2 regions of the Micromonospora sp. CA-263727 genome follow, and region 2 is predicted to be linked to the other one. Evidence: riboswitches for the same ligand, from Rfam matches in the RefSeq annotation. Region 2 holds a riboswitch; the other holds the start of a gene.
What was found. Region 2 has a riboswitch for S-adenosylmethionine ahead of thrC (threonine synthase). Riboswitches for the same ligand answer to the same signal wherever they lie in the genome.
Positions count from the first base shown of each region.

Region 1: linked by a shared signal. The riboswitch ahead of ACQPYA_RS12590 (ABC transporter substrate-binding protein) and the one ahead of thrC (threonine synthase) in region 2 are both predicted to bind S-adenosylmethionine.

Region 1 covers NZ_CP192031.1:2,834,349-2,841,679, reverse strand. The annotation lists gene ACQPYA_RS12610 (urease subunit alpha) at 1-1,053, opposite strand, end outside; gene ACQPYA_RS12605 (urease subunit beta) at 1,130-1,450, opposite strand; gene ACQPYA_RS12600 (urease subunit gamma) at 1,447-1,749, opposite strand; gene ACQPYA_RS12595 (RBBP9/YdeN family alpha/beta hydrolase) at 2,042-2,599, shown strand; SAM riboswitch class IV at 2,661-2,773, shown strand; gene ACQPYA_RS12590 (ABC transporter substrate-binding protein) at 3,020-3,892, shown strand; gene ACQPYA_RS12585 (amino acid ABC transporter permease) at 3,929-4,711, shown strand; gene ACQPYA_RS12580 (amino acid ABC transporter ATP-binding protein) at 4,708-5,439, shown strand; gene ACQPYA_RS12575 (ABC transporter permease) at 5,544-7,169, opposite strand; gene ACQPYA_RS12570 (ABC transporter ATP-binding protein) at 7,166-7,331, opposite strand, start outside.
Region 2 covers NZ_CP192031.1:6,499,631-6,506,961, reverse strand. The annotation lists gene ACQPYA_RS28610 (alpha/beta fold hydrolase) at 1-1,171, shown strand, start outside; gene ACQPYA_RS28605 (ABC transporter permease) at 1,171-2,070, shown strand; gene ACQPYA_RS28600 (DoxX family protein) at 2,265-2,711, shown strand; SAM riboswitch class I at 2,881-3,016, shown strand; gene thrC (threonine synthase) at 3,027-4,313, shown strand; gene ACQPYA_RS28590 (N-acetyltransferase family protein) at 4,618-5,637, shown strand; gene paaN (phenylacetic acid degradation protein PaaN) at 5,690-7,331, shown strand, end outside.

The DNA of each region.
Region 1 (7,331 bases), 3.5 Mb from region 2:
CAGCAGGTCCTCGGCCGCCATGGTGGAGGGCCGGATCCGGCTCTCCGCGAAGGCCAGGTCCTCCGGCACCGCCGGGTTGAGGTGGTGGCAGACCATCAGCATGTCCAGGTGCTCGGCCAGCGTGTTGCGGGTGTACGGGCGGGTCGGGTTGGTCGACGAGGGCAGCACGTTCGGCTCCCCGGCGACGGTGATGATGTCCGGCGCGTGCCCGCCCCCGGCCCCCTCGGTGTGGTACGAGTGGATCGCCCGGCCGCCGATCGCGCGCAGCGTGTCGGCGACGAAACCGGCCTCGTTGAGCGTGTCGGTGTGGATGGAGACCTGTACGCCGGAGGCGTCCGCGACGCGCAGGCAGGCGTCGATCGCCGCCGGCGTGGTGCCCCAGTCCTCGTGCAGCTTGAACCCGCCGGCCCCGGCCCGCAACTGCTCCCAGAGCGCCTCGGTGGAGACCGTGTTGCCCTTGCCGAGCAGCAGCACGTTGACCGGGAACGCGTCGAGCGCCTCGTGCATCCGGGCCAGGTGCCAGGCGTTCGGGGTGACGGTGGTGGCGCGGGTGCCCTCGGCCGGCCCGGTCCCGCCGCCGACCAGGGTGGTGACCCCACCGGCCAGGGCCTCGGTGACGATCTGCGGGCAGATCAAGTGCACATGGGTGTCGACCGCGCCGGCGGTGAGGATCCGGCCGTTGCCGGCGATCACCTCGGTCGCCGCTCCGATCACCAGATCCGGGTGGACACCGTCCATGGTGTCCGGGTTGCCGGCCCGGCCGAGCGCGACGATCCGGCCGTCGCGCAGCCCCACGTCGGCCTTGACCACTCCCCAGTGGTCGAGGACCACCGCGCCGGTGATGACGGTGTCCAGGGCGCCCTCGGCCCGGGTGGCCCGGGACTGGCCCATCGACTCGCGGATCACCTTCCCGCCCCCGAAGACCGCCTCGTCGCCACCGGCGCAGTGGTCGTGCTCGACCTCGATGAGCAGGTTCGTGTCGGCCAGCCTGATCCGGTCGCCGGTGGTCGGCCCGTACAGGGCGACGTAGCGATCCCGTTCCACGATGCTCATGCCGGCCCTCCGCTTCGCTCCGCGCCGTCATGAGGCACCACCACACCGCACCGACGATTCGCTCGCTGACGCTCACTCATGCCCGCCCTCCGTCCAGCGGGCCGCCGCACTCACCGCGCAGCCCGGGGACGATCCGGGCGCCGCCGAGCGGCACCAGGTCCACCGTGCGGCTGACACCCGGCTCGAAACGCACCGACGTGCCGGCCGGTACGGCGAGCCGTTGCCCCCAGGCGGCGTCCCGGTCGACGTCCAGCGCCGGGTTGGCCTCGGCGAAGTGGTAGTGCGAGCCGACCTGCACCGGCCGGTCGCCGGTGTTGACCACCAGCAGCGTGGTCACCGGACGACCGACATTGATCTCCACCGGCCTGGCGGCCGGCAGGATCTCCCCCGGGATCACGGGATCGGGTGGTGCACCGTCACCAACTTGGTGCCGTCCGGGAACGTCGCCTCCACCTGCACCTCCCTCAACAGCTCGGGGATGCCGTCCTGGACGTCCTCCCGGGTCAGCACGGTGCGGCCGGCGGCCATCAGGTCCACCACGGACTTCCCGTCGCGGGCGCCTTCGAGCAGGAAGGCGGTGATCACCGCGACGGCTTCCGGATAGTTGAGGCGCAGGCCGCGGTCGCGGCGACGCCGGGCGACGTCGGCCGCCACGTGGACGAGCAGACGGTCCTGCTCGTGGGGGGTGAGATACAAGGGTGGCTCCCGGTGGAGGTCCGCGCTCCCCGGCACACCGTCGGCCCGACGCCTCTGCGCGCCACCGCACGGTTCGGGGTTCGCCCGCCGACACACCACCACGCGTCCGCGGCCCGGGAGTTCCACCCTCCCGGCCCACGTGGTGGACCACCGGCGGTGTCTTGTCGGATGCGGACCGCACCGCCCACCGCTGAGCCGACCGTAAGGGATCACGCGGGTCGTCGGCAACACCCACCGGGTACGGCATCGACACGCATCACGGCACCGCGTCCGGATCGCTATCCTTGCGGGAATGACGCGGTACCTCATGGTGCCCGGGCGGGGAGTGCCGAAACCGGACCACTGGTCGCACGATTGGGTCAGGGAGCACCGGGGATATCGCTGGGCACCCGAGCCGCCCGGGCCGCCCTACCTCGGCGCCGAGCGGGTCGCCGCGCTAAACGCCGCGATCAGCGCCAGCGACGAGCCGGTGATCCTCGTCGCGCACAGCGCGGGGTGCCTGACCGTCGCCGTCTGGGCCAGTCAGCACGTCGGCCCCGTCCGGGCCGCCCTGCTGGTCACGCCGCCGCACCTGGATCCGGACTGGAGACCCGCCCCGGAGGAAGAGGTCGATTTCTTCATCGGCGACGTGCCCCGCGAGCCGTTGCCGTTCCGCTCGATCCTGGTAGCCAGCCGCACCGACCCATTCGCCACGTTCGCCCAGTTCGAGGGGTACGCGCGAGACTGGCGCTCGGAGCTGCACGACGCGGGTGCGGTCGGACACCTCGACTCCGGGACCGGGTACGGACCATGGCCCGAGGGCCAGCGTCTGGTCCGCTCGCTGGCCCGGTCGACGCAGCCCCGACGGTGAGCGTGAGGGGCGTCATAACGGGTGGACGTTGCCCCGTCACCGGCTGCTAGCCTCGGCGGCAGGTCATGAGCGCCAGCGTCAAGCCCCGGCTCGCTGGCCGGCAACCCTCGTCCGCGCAGGGGTGCCCCGGGTGAAGACCAGGCATCGGAGCAGCCTCCGGTGCAAGCGTGGCCTGGTTCCCAGGTCATCCCGATCTGGAGGAGAACCATGCCGTACCGCGATCGACCTGGGGCCTGCCTGCGCCTGACCCGGCGCCGGCACGTCGACATGATGCGGGTCTGTAGCGCCGCGTGTAGCTGACCGCGCCGTTACCCCTCACGACCCGTCCCTTTTCTGACCGACCCATCCCAGCGGTCCGCCCTGCGGCGGACCGTCGGTGTGGCACGCCCGTGCCCGCCGCCGCTCAACCAGGAGACACCTGTGCGATTCCTTCCTGCCCTGACCCGGGCCACCGCCGTCGGCACCGCCGCCGTCCTCGCCGCCGCCACCCTCACGGCCTGCGGCGCGGACTCCGCCGGCCGTACCGACAACCCGTACGACCTGCTCCAGCCGGGGGTGCTGCGGGCCGGCACGCTCAGCGACGCGCCGCCGAACGTGTACCTCAAGGACGGCAAGTTCACCGGCTTCGACAACGACCTGCTGGTCGCCGCCGCCGACCGGATCGGGCTGAAGGTGGAGTTCGTCGGCACCGACTTCTCCGCCCTGCTCGCCCAGGTCGGCAACCGCAAGTTCGACATCGGCAGCTCCTCGATCACCATCACCGAGGCGCGGAAGAAGACCGTCGACTTCGGCAACGGGTACGACTTCGGCTACTTCGGCCTCGACGTGCCCGCCGGCTCGACGCTGACCAGCTTCGACGAGTTGCCCGGCAAGCGGGTGGTGGTCGTGCAGGGCACCGTCCAGGACGACTACGCCACCGGCAAGGGTCTCGACCCGGTGCGGGTGCCCGACTACAACGGCGCGATCAACCAGCTCAAGGCCGGCACCGCGGACGCCTGGATCGCCCCCGCCGAGATCGGCGAGAAGACCGCCGCGGACAGCGGCGGCAAGATCACCGTTGCCGCGAAGCTGCTCAGCCCGGCCCCGACCGCGTACGCCTTCGCCAAGAGCAACGACGCGCTGCGCGAGGCGCTGGACAGGGCCCTGGACGAGGTCATCGCCGACGGCACCTGGACCCGGTTGCAGGAGCAGTACTACCCGGGCCGCCCGATCCCGGCCGACTTCGCCCCGGGCAGCGGCAACGTGGTGGCGCCCTCGACGTCGGCGGCGCCTTCGGCATCGGCCGCTTCCTGAGGTAGGACGACGAGCGAGCAGGGCGGAGGTCGACCCGTGGATCCGTTGCGCACCCTGTGGGAGACGTTCTTCGACTGGGAGTCGATGCGCGAGGCGCTACCCGAGATGCTCACCGTCGGGTTGCCGAACACGCTGATCCTGGCGGTCACCGCCGCCCTGCTCGGCTCGGCGCTGGGCATCCTGCTGGCCGTGGCGGGCATCTCGCGTACCCGCTGGTTGCGGTGGCCGGCCCGGGTCTACACCGACGTGTTCCGCGGCCTGCCGGCGGCGGCGACGATCCTGCTGATCGGCGTCGGCCTGGCGCCGCTCGGCATGCAGGTGTGGGGACCCAACCCGTACCCGCTGGGGATCCTGGCGCTGTCGTTGATCGCGGCGGCGTACATCGGTGAGATCTTCCGCTCCGGCATCCAGTCGGTGGAGGCCACCCAACTGGAGGCGGCCCGCGCGCTGGGCTTCTCCTGGGGCGAGGCGATGCGGGTGGTGATCATCCCGCAGGGCATCCGGCGGATCCTGCCGGCCTGGGTGAACCAGCTGATCGCCCTGATCAAGGATTCCAGCCTGGTCTACTTCCTCGGCCTGCTGGCCAGCCAGCGGGAGCTGTTCCGGATCGGGCAGGACTACGCGGCCAACACCGGCAACCAGTCGGCGCTGCTGCTGGCCGGGCTCTGCTACCTGGCGCTGACCGTGCCGCTGACGCACGTCGTCAACTGGATCGACCGGCGGCTGCGGCACGGCCGGCCGGCCACCGGAGCGGCCGACCACGATCCCGACGACCTCGACCTGGCGCTGCCCGGCGCGGCGGGAGGAAACCAGCGATGAGCAGTTCGGTCAGTCTGCGCCTGCGCGACGTGCACCTGGCCTTCGGGCGCAACCAGGTGCTGCGCGGGGTGGACCTGGACGTGGCCCGGGGCGCGACCGCCTGCGTGATCGGCCCCTCCGGGTCGGGTAAGTCAACACTGCTGCGAACGGTCAACCGGCTGCTCGAACCGGATCGCGGTGACGTGCTGCTGGACGGGCGCAGCGTGCTGCGTGACGATCCGGACGCCCTGCGGCAGCGGGTCGGCATGGTGTTCCAGCAGTTCAACCTCTTTCCGCACATGAGCGTGCTGCGCAACATCACCCTCGCGCTGCGCCGGATCCGCAGGCTCGGTGAGGACGAGGCGGTGGCGGTGGCCCGTACGCACCTGGACCGGGTGGGGCTGGCCGCGAAGGCCGACGCCCGGCCGGCGCACCTCTCCGGCGGGCAGCAGCAGCGGGTGGCCATCGCCCGCGCGCTGGCCATGCAGCCACAGGTGATGCTTTTCGACGAGGCCACCTCGGCGCTGGACCCGGAGCTGGTCAAGGGCGTGCTGGCCCTGATGGCGGACCTCTCCGCGCAGGGCATGACCATGGTGGTGGTGACCCACGAGATGGGCTTCGCCCGGGAGGTCGCCGACACGGTCGCCTTCATGGACGCCGGCGTGGTGCTGGAGGCCGGCGAGCCGGCCGCGCTCTTCGAGGCGGCCCAGCACCCCCGCCTACGCCGCTTCCTCTCCCAGGTGCTCTGAGACCCGCGCGGGTGGTGCCGGATGTGCATAGAGCTTGATCGTTTGCGGTTGAGTGACTCGTTTGGCGGCGTGTCGAGTCACTCGACCGCAAACGATCAACGGGGTCAGGTGGGGGTGTCGCGGTGGCGGAAGGTCTTAAGGGCGGCGGTCAGCAGCAGGGCGGCGAGCAAGGTGAGTACTACCAGCGGCGGCACGGTGACGTCGGTGGCGGGGGCCGAGGGTACGTGGGTGTAGGGCGACAGGTTCAGCACGGCCTGGGGCAGGTCGAGCACCGCGCCCAGCTGGCCGAGCAGCAGGAAGCCGATCAGCACCGTCCAGCTCAGCGCGACCGACCAGCGCGGCAGCGCCCCGAACAGGGCGGCCACCAGCCCGGCGACCACCAGCAGCGCCGGCAGCCGCAGCAGCGCCGCGCCGGCCAGTTCGGCGGTCCAGCCGATCGGGTCGCCGGCGGCCAGGCCGTACCCGAGGCCGGTGGTGACACCGGCCAGCAGCAGCAGTGCCAGCGCGCCGAGGACGGCGCCGAGCACCTGGGTGCCGAGCCACCGGGTGCGGCTGACCGCCGTGGCGAGCAGCGCCTCCAGCACGCCGTCGGCCTCGTCGCCCCGGGTACGCAGCACGGCCTGCACGACGTACGCCCCGATGGTCAGCGCGAACAGCCCGAGCATCGCCGCCAGGTACGCCTTGACCAGCTCCGACCCGCCGCCGAGCTGGGCGATCGCCTCGGCCGCCGCGGGGTTCTCGGCGATCATCGCGTCGATCTCGTTGCCGGCCACGCCGAAGGAGAGGCCGAGCACCGCCACGGCGACCGCCCAGCCGGCCAGCGTGCCGCGGTGCAGCCGCCAGGTCAGGCCGATCGGGCTGAGCAGCCCGGACGCGGCCCGCGCCGGCCCCCGGCGGGCGGCGAGCAGGCCGGCGCCGACGTCGCGGCGTTCGGCCAGCAGGAGGGCCACCACGACCCCGGCGACCAGCAGCGCGACCGGCAACGCCAGGACCCACCAGCGTTCCCCGCCGAAGGCACGCACCTGGGTGCCCCAGCCCAGCGGCGAGAGCCAGGTCGGCCCGGCGCTGTCCAGCCGCGTTCCGTCGGCGCTGCGTTCGCCGAGCACGTCGCCGGTGGCGCGGAGCAGGAACGCGACACCCACCGTGGCGGCGGCGAGCGCGTTCGCGCCTCGGGAGGTGACCGAGAGCTGGGCGGTGACGGCGGCGACGCCGGTGAAGGCGATGCCCACCCCGCCGATCGCCGCGGCGGCGGCCAGCGAACCGGCGACCGGTAGCCCGGTGCCGACGAAGGCGAGGGCGAGCAGCGCGGCGGCGAGGAGGTTGGCGCCGGCCACGACCACCAGGGCGGCGGTGAGCAGCGCGTACCGGCCGACGGCCGAGGCGCCGAGCAGTTCGGCCCGCCCGGTCTCCTCGTTGCGCCGGGTGTGCCGGACCACGGCGAAGGTGCTGAGCAGCGCGGCGAGCAGGGCGAGGGTGAGGTACGTCTCGGTGACCACCACGGCGCCGAGTTCGGCGCCGGCGATCGGGCCGTTGAACGCGCGCGCGACCACGCTGGACAGGACGGTCTCGGCGTACCCGAGGCGGGTCTGCGCGTCGGGATAGAGACCGGCGACGCTCTCGGCGAGGGCGTAGCCGATCAGGGGCGTGCCGAGCACCCAGACGGCCAGGCGGATCCGGTCCTGGCGCACGGCGAGCCGGGCCAGCCGGACGGTGCCGGTGAAGCTGCTCATCCGGCGCCTCCGACGGTCGCCGGCCGGCTGCCGTTGACGCTGTCGCCGTAGTGCCGCAGGAACAGCTCCTCCAGGGTCGGCGGCGCGCTGGTCAGGGCCCGGACCTCGAAGCGGATCAGGTGGCCGAGCAGGGTGTCGAGGTGGGCGGGTTCGACCTCCAGC
Region 2 (7,331 bases):
GCTGGTCGTCGCCACCTCGGATCAGGCGTACACCACGCCGATCGAGCCGACCGTCTACACGGTGGCGGCCGGGGACGCGCCGCTGAGCCTGCCGACCGTCAGCGCCAGCCCCATCCCGACCGAGGCGGTGCTCTGGCGCTGGGTGCTGGTCGGCCTGCTCGCCGCGATCGTGGTCGGGCTCGTCGTGCTCGTGGCCGTGCTCCGCCTGCGGCACCGCCGCCAGGACACCTCCGTCCACCCGGAGTACGCGGACACCCCGCTGGCCGTGCGCCATCTGCGCAAGGAGTACGCGGACGGCTTCGTCGCGGTCTCCGAGGTGGACTTCGAGGTGCATCCCGGTCAGGTGGTCGGTCTGCTCGGGCCCAACGGCGCCGGCAAGACCACCACGCTTCGGGTGCTGATGGGGCTGACCCAGCCGACCGCCGGCGAGATCTACGTCTTCGGGCACCGGCTGGTGCCCGGCTCGCCCGCGCTGTCGCGGATCGGCGCGCTGGTCGAGGGCCCCGGCTTCCTGCCGCACCTGTCCGGGCTGGAGAACCTCAGGGCGTACTGGCAGGCGACCGGGCGGCCGGCGACGGACGCCCACTTCGAGCAGGCGCTGGAGATCGCCGGGCTGGGTTCGTCGGTGCACCGGCGGGTGCGCAAGTACAGCCACGGCATGAAGCAGCGGTTGGCCATCGCCCAGGCCATGCTCGGCCTGCCGGAGCTGCTGGTGCTCGACGAACCGACCGACGGGCTGGACCCGCCGCAGATCGCCGAGATGCGCCGGGTGCTCCAGCGGTACGCCACCGACGGCCGGGCGGTGCTGGTCTCCAGCCACCTGCTCGCCGAGGTGGAGCAGACCTGCACCCACGCGGTGGTGGTCAACAAGGGGCGGATCGTCGCCTCCGGGCTGGTCGAGGAGATCGTCGGCGAGTCGCCCAGCGTGCTGTTCGAGGTGAGCGACCCGGCGGCGGCCCGGACCGTGCTGGACACGCTCGGTGGCGTGCGGGTGCTGGACGACTCCGACGGGAATCTGGTGGTCGACACCAACGGCACCGCCCGCAGCGAGGTCGTCGCCGAGCTGGTGCGGGCCGGGATCGGAGTGGACCGGGTGGTGCCGCGGCGCCGCCTGGAGGACGCCTTCCTCGCCCTGGTGGGCGAGACTTCTCGGGGAAGTGGGGACCGGTGATGGCGGGATCGACTGTCGAGCCGAAGCGGAGCGCGGCAGCAGTGGCGCCCTCGGGTGCGGCGGCCGGCTACCGGCCGTCCAGGACGCTGCCGTTCGTCGCGGAGTTCCGCCGGCAGGCGTCGCGGCGGCGTACCCAACTGGCGCTCGGCTTCATGGTGCTGCTGCCGCTGATCATCCTGATCGCGTTCCAGTTCGACTCCGGCGACGACGACAACGGAGGGGGCGAGTTCGGCAGCCTGGTCTCCTTCGCCACCTCCGGTGGGCTGAACTTCACCCTGTTCAGCATCTTCGTCTCCGCCTCGTTCCTGCTGGTCGTGGTGGTGGCGCTGTTCTGCGGCGACACGGTGGCCAGCGAGGCGAGCTGGGGTAGCCTGCGCTACCTGCTGGCGGTGCCGGTGCCCCGGGCCCGGCTGCTGGCGGTGAAGCTGCTGGTCGCGCTCACCTACTCGGCGTTGGCCCTGGTGCTGCTCGCCGGCACGGCGTTGTTGATCGGGACCCTGCGGTACGGCTGGTCGCCGCTGCGCAGCACGGTCGCCGCGCAGTTGGAGCCGGGCGAGGGGCTGCTGCGCCTGCTCGCTGTGCTCGGCTACCTGGCGGTCGTCCTGCTGGTGGTCGCCGGGCTGGCGTTCCTGCTCTCGGTGACCACGGACGCCGCGCTCGGCGCGGTGGGCGGCGCGGTGCTGCTCTGGATCCTCTCCAGCATCCTGGACCAGATCACCGCCCTCGGCGCGATCCGCTCCTTCCTGCCGACCCATTACAGCAACGCCTGGCTGGGGCTGCTCTCCACGCCGGTGCAGACCGACGACATCGTCCGGGGCGCGGTCTCCGCGATCTGCTACGCCACCCTCTTCTGGGGTCTGGCGTTCTGGCGCTTCACCCGCAAGGACATCACCAGCTGACGTCGACCACCAGCCGGCCCGGCGCCGGCTGGTGGTCGGATTGTCGCCGCCCTGCCGTGTGTGGTTGGGCGCTTCGGAAGTTTCGGCCGGTAGAGTGGTCTTGGGAGCGTTCCCACAGTGGGAGAATTAATCGACATTAATCGATGACTCTGGGCATTCTGATGGCACCGTCCATCTGCAACGGAGGTATCGGAATGCGAACTGACCGGTTCGGCGGGCCGGCCCTGTCCCTGTTCCGCATGGTGATCGGCCTGCTGTTTCTCTTCCACGGCCTGGCGTCGCTGTTCGGCGTCTTCGGCGGCAACCGGGGCAGCGGCGAGCCCGTCCCGCTCGGGCAGTGGCCCGGCTGGTGGGCCGCCCTGATCCAGGCGATCTGCGGTGCCCTGGTGCTCGTCGGCCTCTTCACCCGGCCCGCCGCGCTGCTGGCGTCGGGCTCGATGGCCTACGCGTACTTCGTGGTCCACCAGCCCGAGGCGCTGCTGCCGCTGCGCAACCACGGCGAGCTGGCCGTGCTCTTCTGCTGGTCGTTCCTCCTGGTCGCGGCGCTCGGCCCGGGTGTCTGGGCACTCGACAACCTGCGGCGGCGCGGCGACGCGCGGGTCGACCTCGGCGCGGGTGAGCGCCGGCCGGTGTCGGCCTGACGGTGGCGGCCCGGTCACCGGGCCGCCCGCGTCACGGCCGGCGAGCCCGGCCAGCACCGCCTGACGAGCCCATCGGGACACGTCAAGGCGGGTGAGGAATGGCTCACAGGCTGAGATTGGCGGGGGACGAGCGCGGCGGGAATGCCTAGACTCGGCGCTACAACTGCATACCTCATCCAGAGGGGCTGAGGGATACGGCCCGACGACGCCCCGGCAACCACCCCCCGCGCTCATCGTTGAGCGTCCGGCGGGGCAGGTGCCAATTCCGTCCCCGCCGCAGGGTGCGATGCGGGGAAAGATGAGAGGACTCTCGACATGACGTCGACGCTCGTCCCTTCCGGCATCGACACCACCGCCAGCCCCGCCCGCGCCCTGGTCTGTCGTGCCTGTTCGGCCCGCTATCCGCTCGCCGCCCAGCACGCCTGTTACGAGTGTTTCGGCCCGCTGGAGGTCGACTACGACCCGGCCGCCCTCGCCGCCGTCACCCGGGAGCAGATCGAGGCCGGCCCGCGCAACCTCTGGCGGTACGCCGCCCTGCTGCCCGCCGGCCAGGACCCGGCCACCCGGGTCACCCTGGATCCCGGGCTGACCCCGTTGGTGGCCGCCGACCGGCTCGCCGCCGAGTTGGGCATCACCGCGCCGCTATGGGTGAAGGACGACAGCGCCAACCCCACCCACTCGTTCAAGGACCGGGTGGTGTCCGTGGCGCTCAGCGCGGCCCGAGCGCTGGGCTTTTCGCGGTACGCCTGCGCCTCCACCGGCAACCTGGCCAACTCGGTCGCCGCGCACGCCGCCCGGGTGGGCGCCCCGTCAGTGGTTTTCATCCCCAGCGACCTGGAGCAGGGCAAGGTGGTGACCACCGCGGTCTACGGCGGTGAGCTGGTCGCCATCGACGGGTCGTACGACGACGTGAACCGGCTCTGCGGCGAACTGGTGGAGACCGACGAGTTCGAGGACACGGCGTTCGTCAACGTGAACGTCCGGCCGTACTACGCGGAGGGCTCGAAGACGCTCGGCTACGAGGTCGCCGAGCAACTCGGCTGGCGGATTCCCGCCCAGGTGGTCATCCCGATGGCCTCCGGCGAGCTGCTCACCAAGATTGACAAGGCGTTCAGCGAGCTGGTCGAGATCGGGCTGGTCGAGCCGCCGGCCGGCGGCTGGAAGGTCTTCGGGGCGCAGTCGGCCGGCTGCAACCCGATCGCCACCGCCCTGCACGCGGGGAGCGACACCATCACCCCGGTCAAGCCCACCGGTATCGCCAAGTCGCTCAACATCGGTGACCCGGCGGCCGGCCTGTACGCCCTCGAAGCGGTACGCCGCACCGGCGGGTGGATGGAGTACGTCGACGACGACGAGATCCGGGCCGGCGTACGGCTGCTGGCGCGTACCACCGGGGTCTTCGCGGAGACCGCCGGCGGGGTGACCGTCGCGGTCCTGCGCAAGCTGGTCGAGTCCGGGCGGCTCGACCCGGCCGCGGAGACCGTGGTCTTCAACACCGGCGAGGGGCTCAAGACGCTCGACGCGGTCGCCGGCCAGGCAGGCCCGACCCACCGGATCAAGCCGTCGCTGCGGGCCGCCCGCGACGCCGGTCTCCTCGGCTGACAGCGCCCGGCGTCGCAGCTGGCCGGGGCCCGAGTGGAGCACGATGGGCCGCCTGGACGGCTCGGGAGGATTCGCCGGGTAACTGGCTTTTAGCTGTGAGTATGAAAAACACGCCGTTGGGGACTTGACGGGCAGGAACCGGACGGCGCAAGATGCTCCGTGCGGGAGGGCGTTTCGCCGTAGACTTTCAGTCTTTACGACCCAGCGCCGGAGGCGTTGTGCGATCGTCCCTCCCGACCAACCTCCGAGCGGGCCAGCGGGAAATTCGCTGGCCCGCTCGTTTTTCGTGGCGCACGCTGCGGGGATGACCGTCACCATCACCACCTTCGGGCCCGCCGACGAGGCAGCCATCGAGCAGGCGTACCAGGTCGGTGTGGCGGCCACGGCCGTGGACACACCAGACTTCCCGCCCTCCTGCCGGCAGCGGTTCACCGCCACGGTCCGCCATCCGATGCCGGGCAACGCGCCGGTGAACCTGCTGGCCCGGCTCGACGGCGAGCCCGCCGGTCACCTCGCGCTCGACCTGCCGCAGCTGGAGAACACCGAGAACGCCTCGGCCAGCCTGGTCGTGCACCCGGCGTACCGCCGGCGGGGCGTCGGTCGGGCGCTCCACGAGCACGGCCTCGGCCTGCTCCGCGAGCGGGGACGCAAAAGGGTGACCGCGATGAGCCGGGCCCACCTGCCCGGCGAGCCCGACCGCCCGGCGCCCGCGACCGCGTTCGCCGCGGCCACCGGCGCGGTCAACGCCCTGGTGGACGTGCGGCGACGGCTGGATGTCGCCGATCTCGACCAGGCGGGGCTGGACGCGCTGCTGGCCGAGGCCCGGGCCAGGGCGTCGGGCTATCGCGTGCTGCACTGGCGGGGCCACACCCCGGACGACCTTGCCGCCGACGTCGCGTACCTCGACGGGCGGCTGCTGGCCGACGCGCCAATGGGCGACCTGGCCTGGGAGCCGGAGCAGGTCGACGCGGAGCGGTTGCGCGGCACCGACCTGGCGCTGGAGGCGCGCGGCCGGCGTCGCTACCACCTCGGTGTCCGCCACGAGGCGTCCGGCCGGCTGGTCGCGTGGACCCTGCTGGAGGTCGGGGCGTCCGCGGACTGGCACGCGTTCCAGCAGATCACCATCGTGGATCCGGAACACCGCGGGCATCGACTCGGCCTGCTCACCAAGATCGAGAACTTGCGCCACCTGCTCGCCCACGAGCCCGCCGTCCGGGCGATCGACACCTTCAACGCGGAGAGTAACGACCACATGATCGCCATCAACGAGCAACTCGGCTTCCGGCTGGTGGACCGGTGGAGCAACTGGCAGCTGACCATCTGAGTTGTGACACGCCCCTACTGATGGCGGGGGTTTCTGTTGCATGATGGCGGGCATGACGGACACCCCGCACCCCCTGTACGACAGGCACGCCGAAACCCTCAACCGGGCGCTGACCGCGATCACGGAGCGGGGGTACTGGTCGGCCTACCCGGAATCGCCCAGCCCCCGGGTGTACGGCGAGAACGCGGCCGCCGACGGCAAGGCCGCCTTCGAGGCGTACCTGGGCGGAGACTTCCCGCTCGACCAGCCGGGCGACGGCGACCGGGTCGCCACCGAGGCCAGCCCGTTCGGCGTCGAGCTGAACGTGCGCTACCCGCACGCCAGCGCCGACCAGCTCGTCGCCGCCGCCTCCGCCGGGCTGCCCGGCTGGCGTGACGCCGGCCCGCAGGCCCGGGTGGGCGTCTGCCTGGAGATCCTCGACCGGCTGCACAAGCACGTGTTCGAGCTGGCCAACGCGGTGCAGTTCACCAGCGGCCAGGCGTTCGTGATGGCCTTCCAGGCCGGTGGTGCGCACGCGCTGGACCGCGCCCTGGAGGCGATCGCCTACGCGTACGCGGAGATGACCCGGCACCCCGGCACGGCCGGCTGGGAGAAGGCCGCCGGCAAGGGCGACCCGCTGCGGATGACCAAGACCTTCCACGTGGTGCCCCGGGGTGTCGCCCTGGTCATCGGCTGCAACACCTTCCCGACCTGGAACTCGTACCCGGGCCTGTTCGCCTCGCTGGTCACCGGCAACCCGGTGGTGGTCAAGCCGCACCCGCGCGCCGTGCTCCCGCTCGCCATCACCGTGCGCTACGCCCGCGAGGTGCTCGCCGAGGCCGGCTTCGACCCGAACCTGGTGCTGCTCGCCCCGGAGGCCCCCGGCGAGAAGCTCGCCTCGACGCTGGCTCTGCACCCGGCTGTCAAGATCGTCGACTTCACCGGTTCCACCGAGTACGGCGACTGGCTGGAGGCAAACGCCCGGCAGGCGGCCGTCTACACGGAGAAGGCCGGGCTCAACACGGTGGTGGTCGACTCCACCGACGACTTCGCCGGCATGTGCCGCAACCTGGGCTTCACGCTCACGCTCTACAGCGGCCAGATGTGCACCACCTCGCAGAACATCCTCATCCCGCGTGACGGGATCGCCACCGACCAGGGGCACAAGAGCTTCGACGAGGTGGCTGCCGGGATCGCCGCGACGGTCGGCAAGCTCACCGCCGACCCGGCCCGGGGCGTCGAGCTGACCGGTGCGATCGTCAACGACGGCGTGCTGGAGCGCCTCGACGAGGTGACCAAGGTCGGTGAGCCGGTGCTGGAGTCGCGTGCCGTCGAGCACCCGTCGTTCCCCGGCGCGGTCGTGCGTACGCCGACCATCGTCAAGCTGGACGCCGGCGACACCGCGACCTACTCGCGGGAGTGGTTCGGGCCGATCTCCTTCGCCATCGCCACCGACTCCACCGCGCACAGCCTGGAAATCCTGCGCGCGACGGTGGGGGAGAAGGGCGCGCTGACCGCCGCGGTCTACTCCACCGACGAGTCGGTGCTGGACGCCACCGAGACCGCCGCGATCGAGGTCGGCGTGCACCTCTCCGGCAACCTCACCGGCGGGGTCTTCGTGAACCAGTCGGCGGCCTTCTCCGACTTCCACGGCAGCGGGGCGAACGCGGCGGCCAACTCGGCGCTGACCGACGGCGCGTACGTCGCCAACCGGT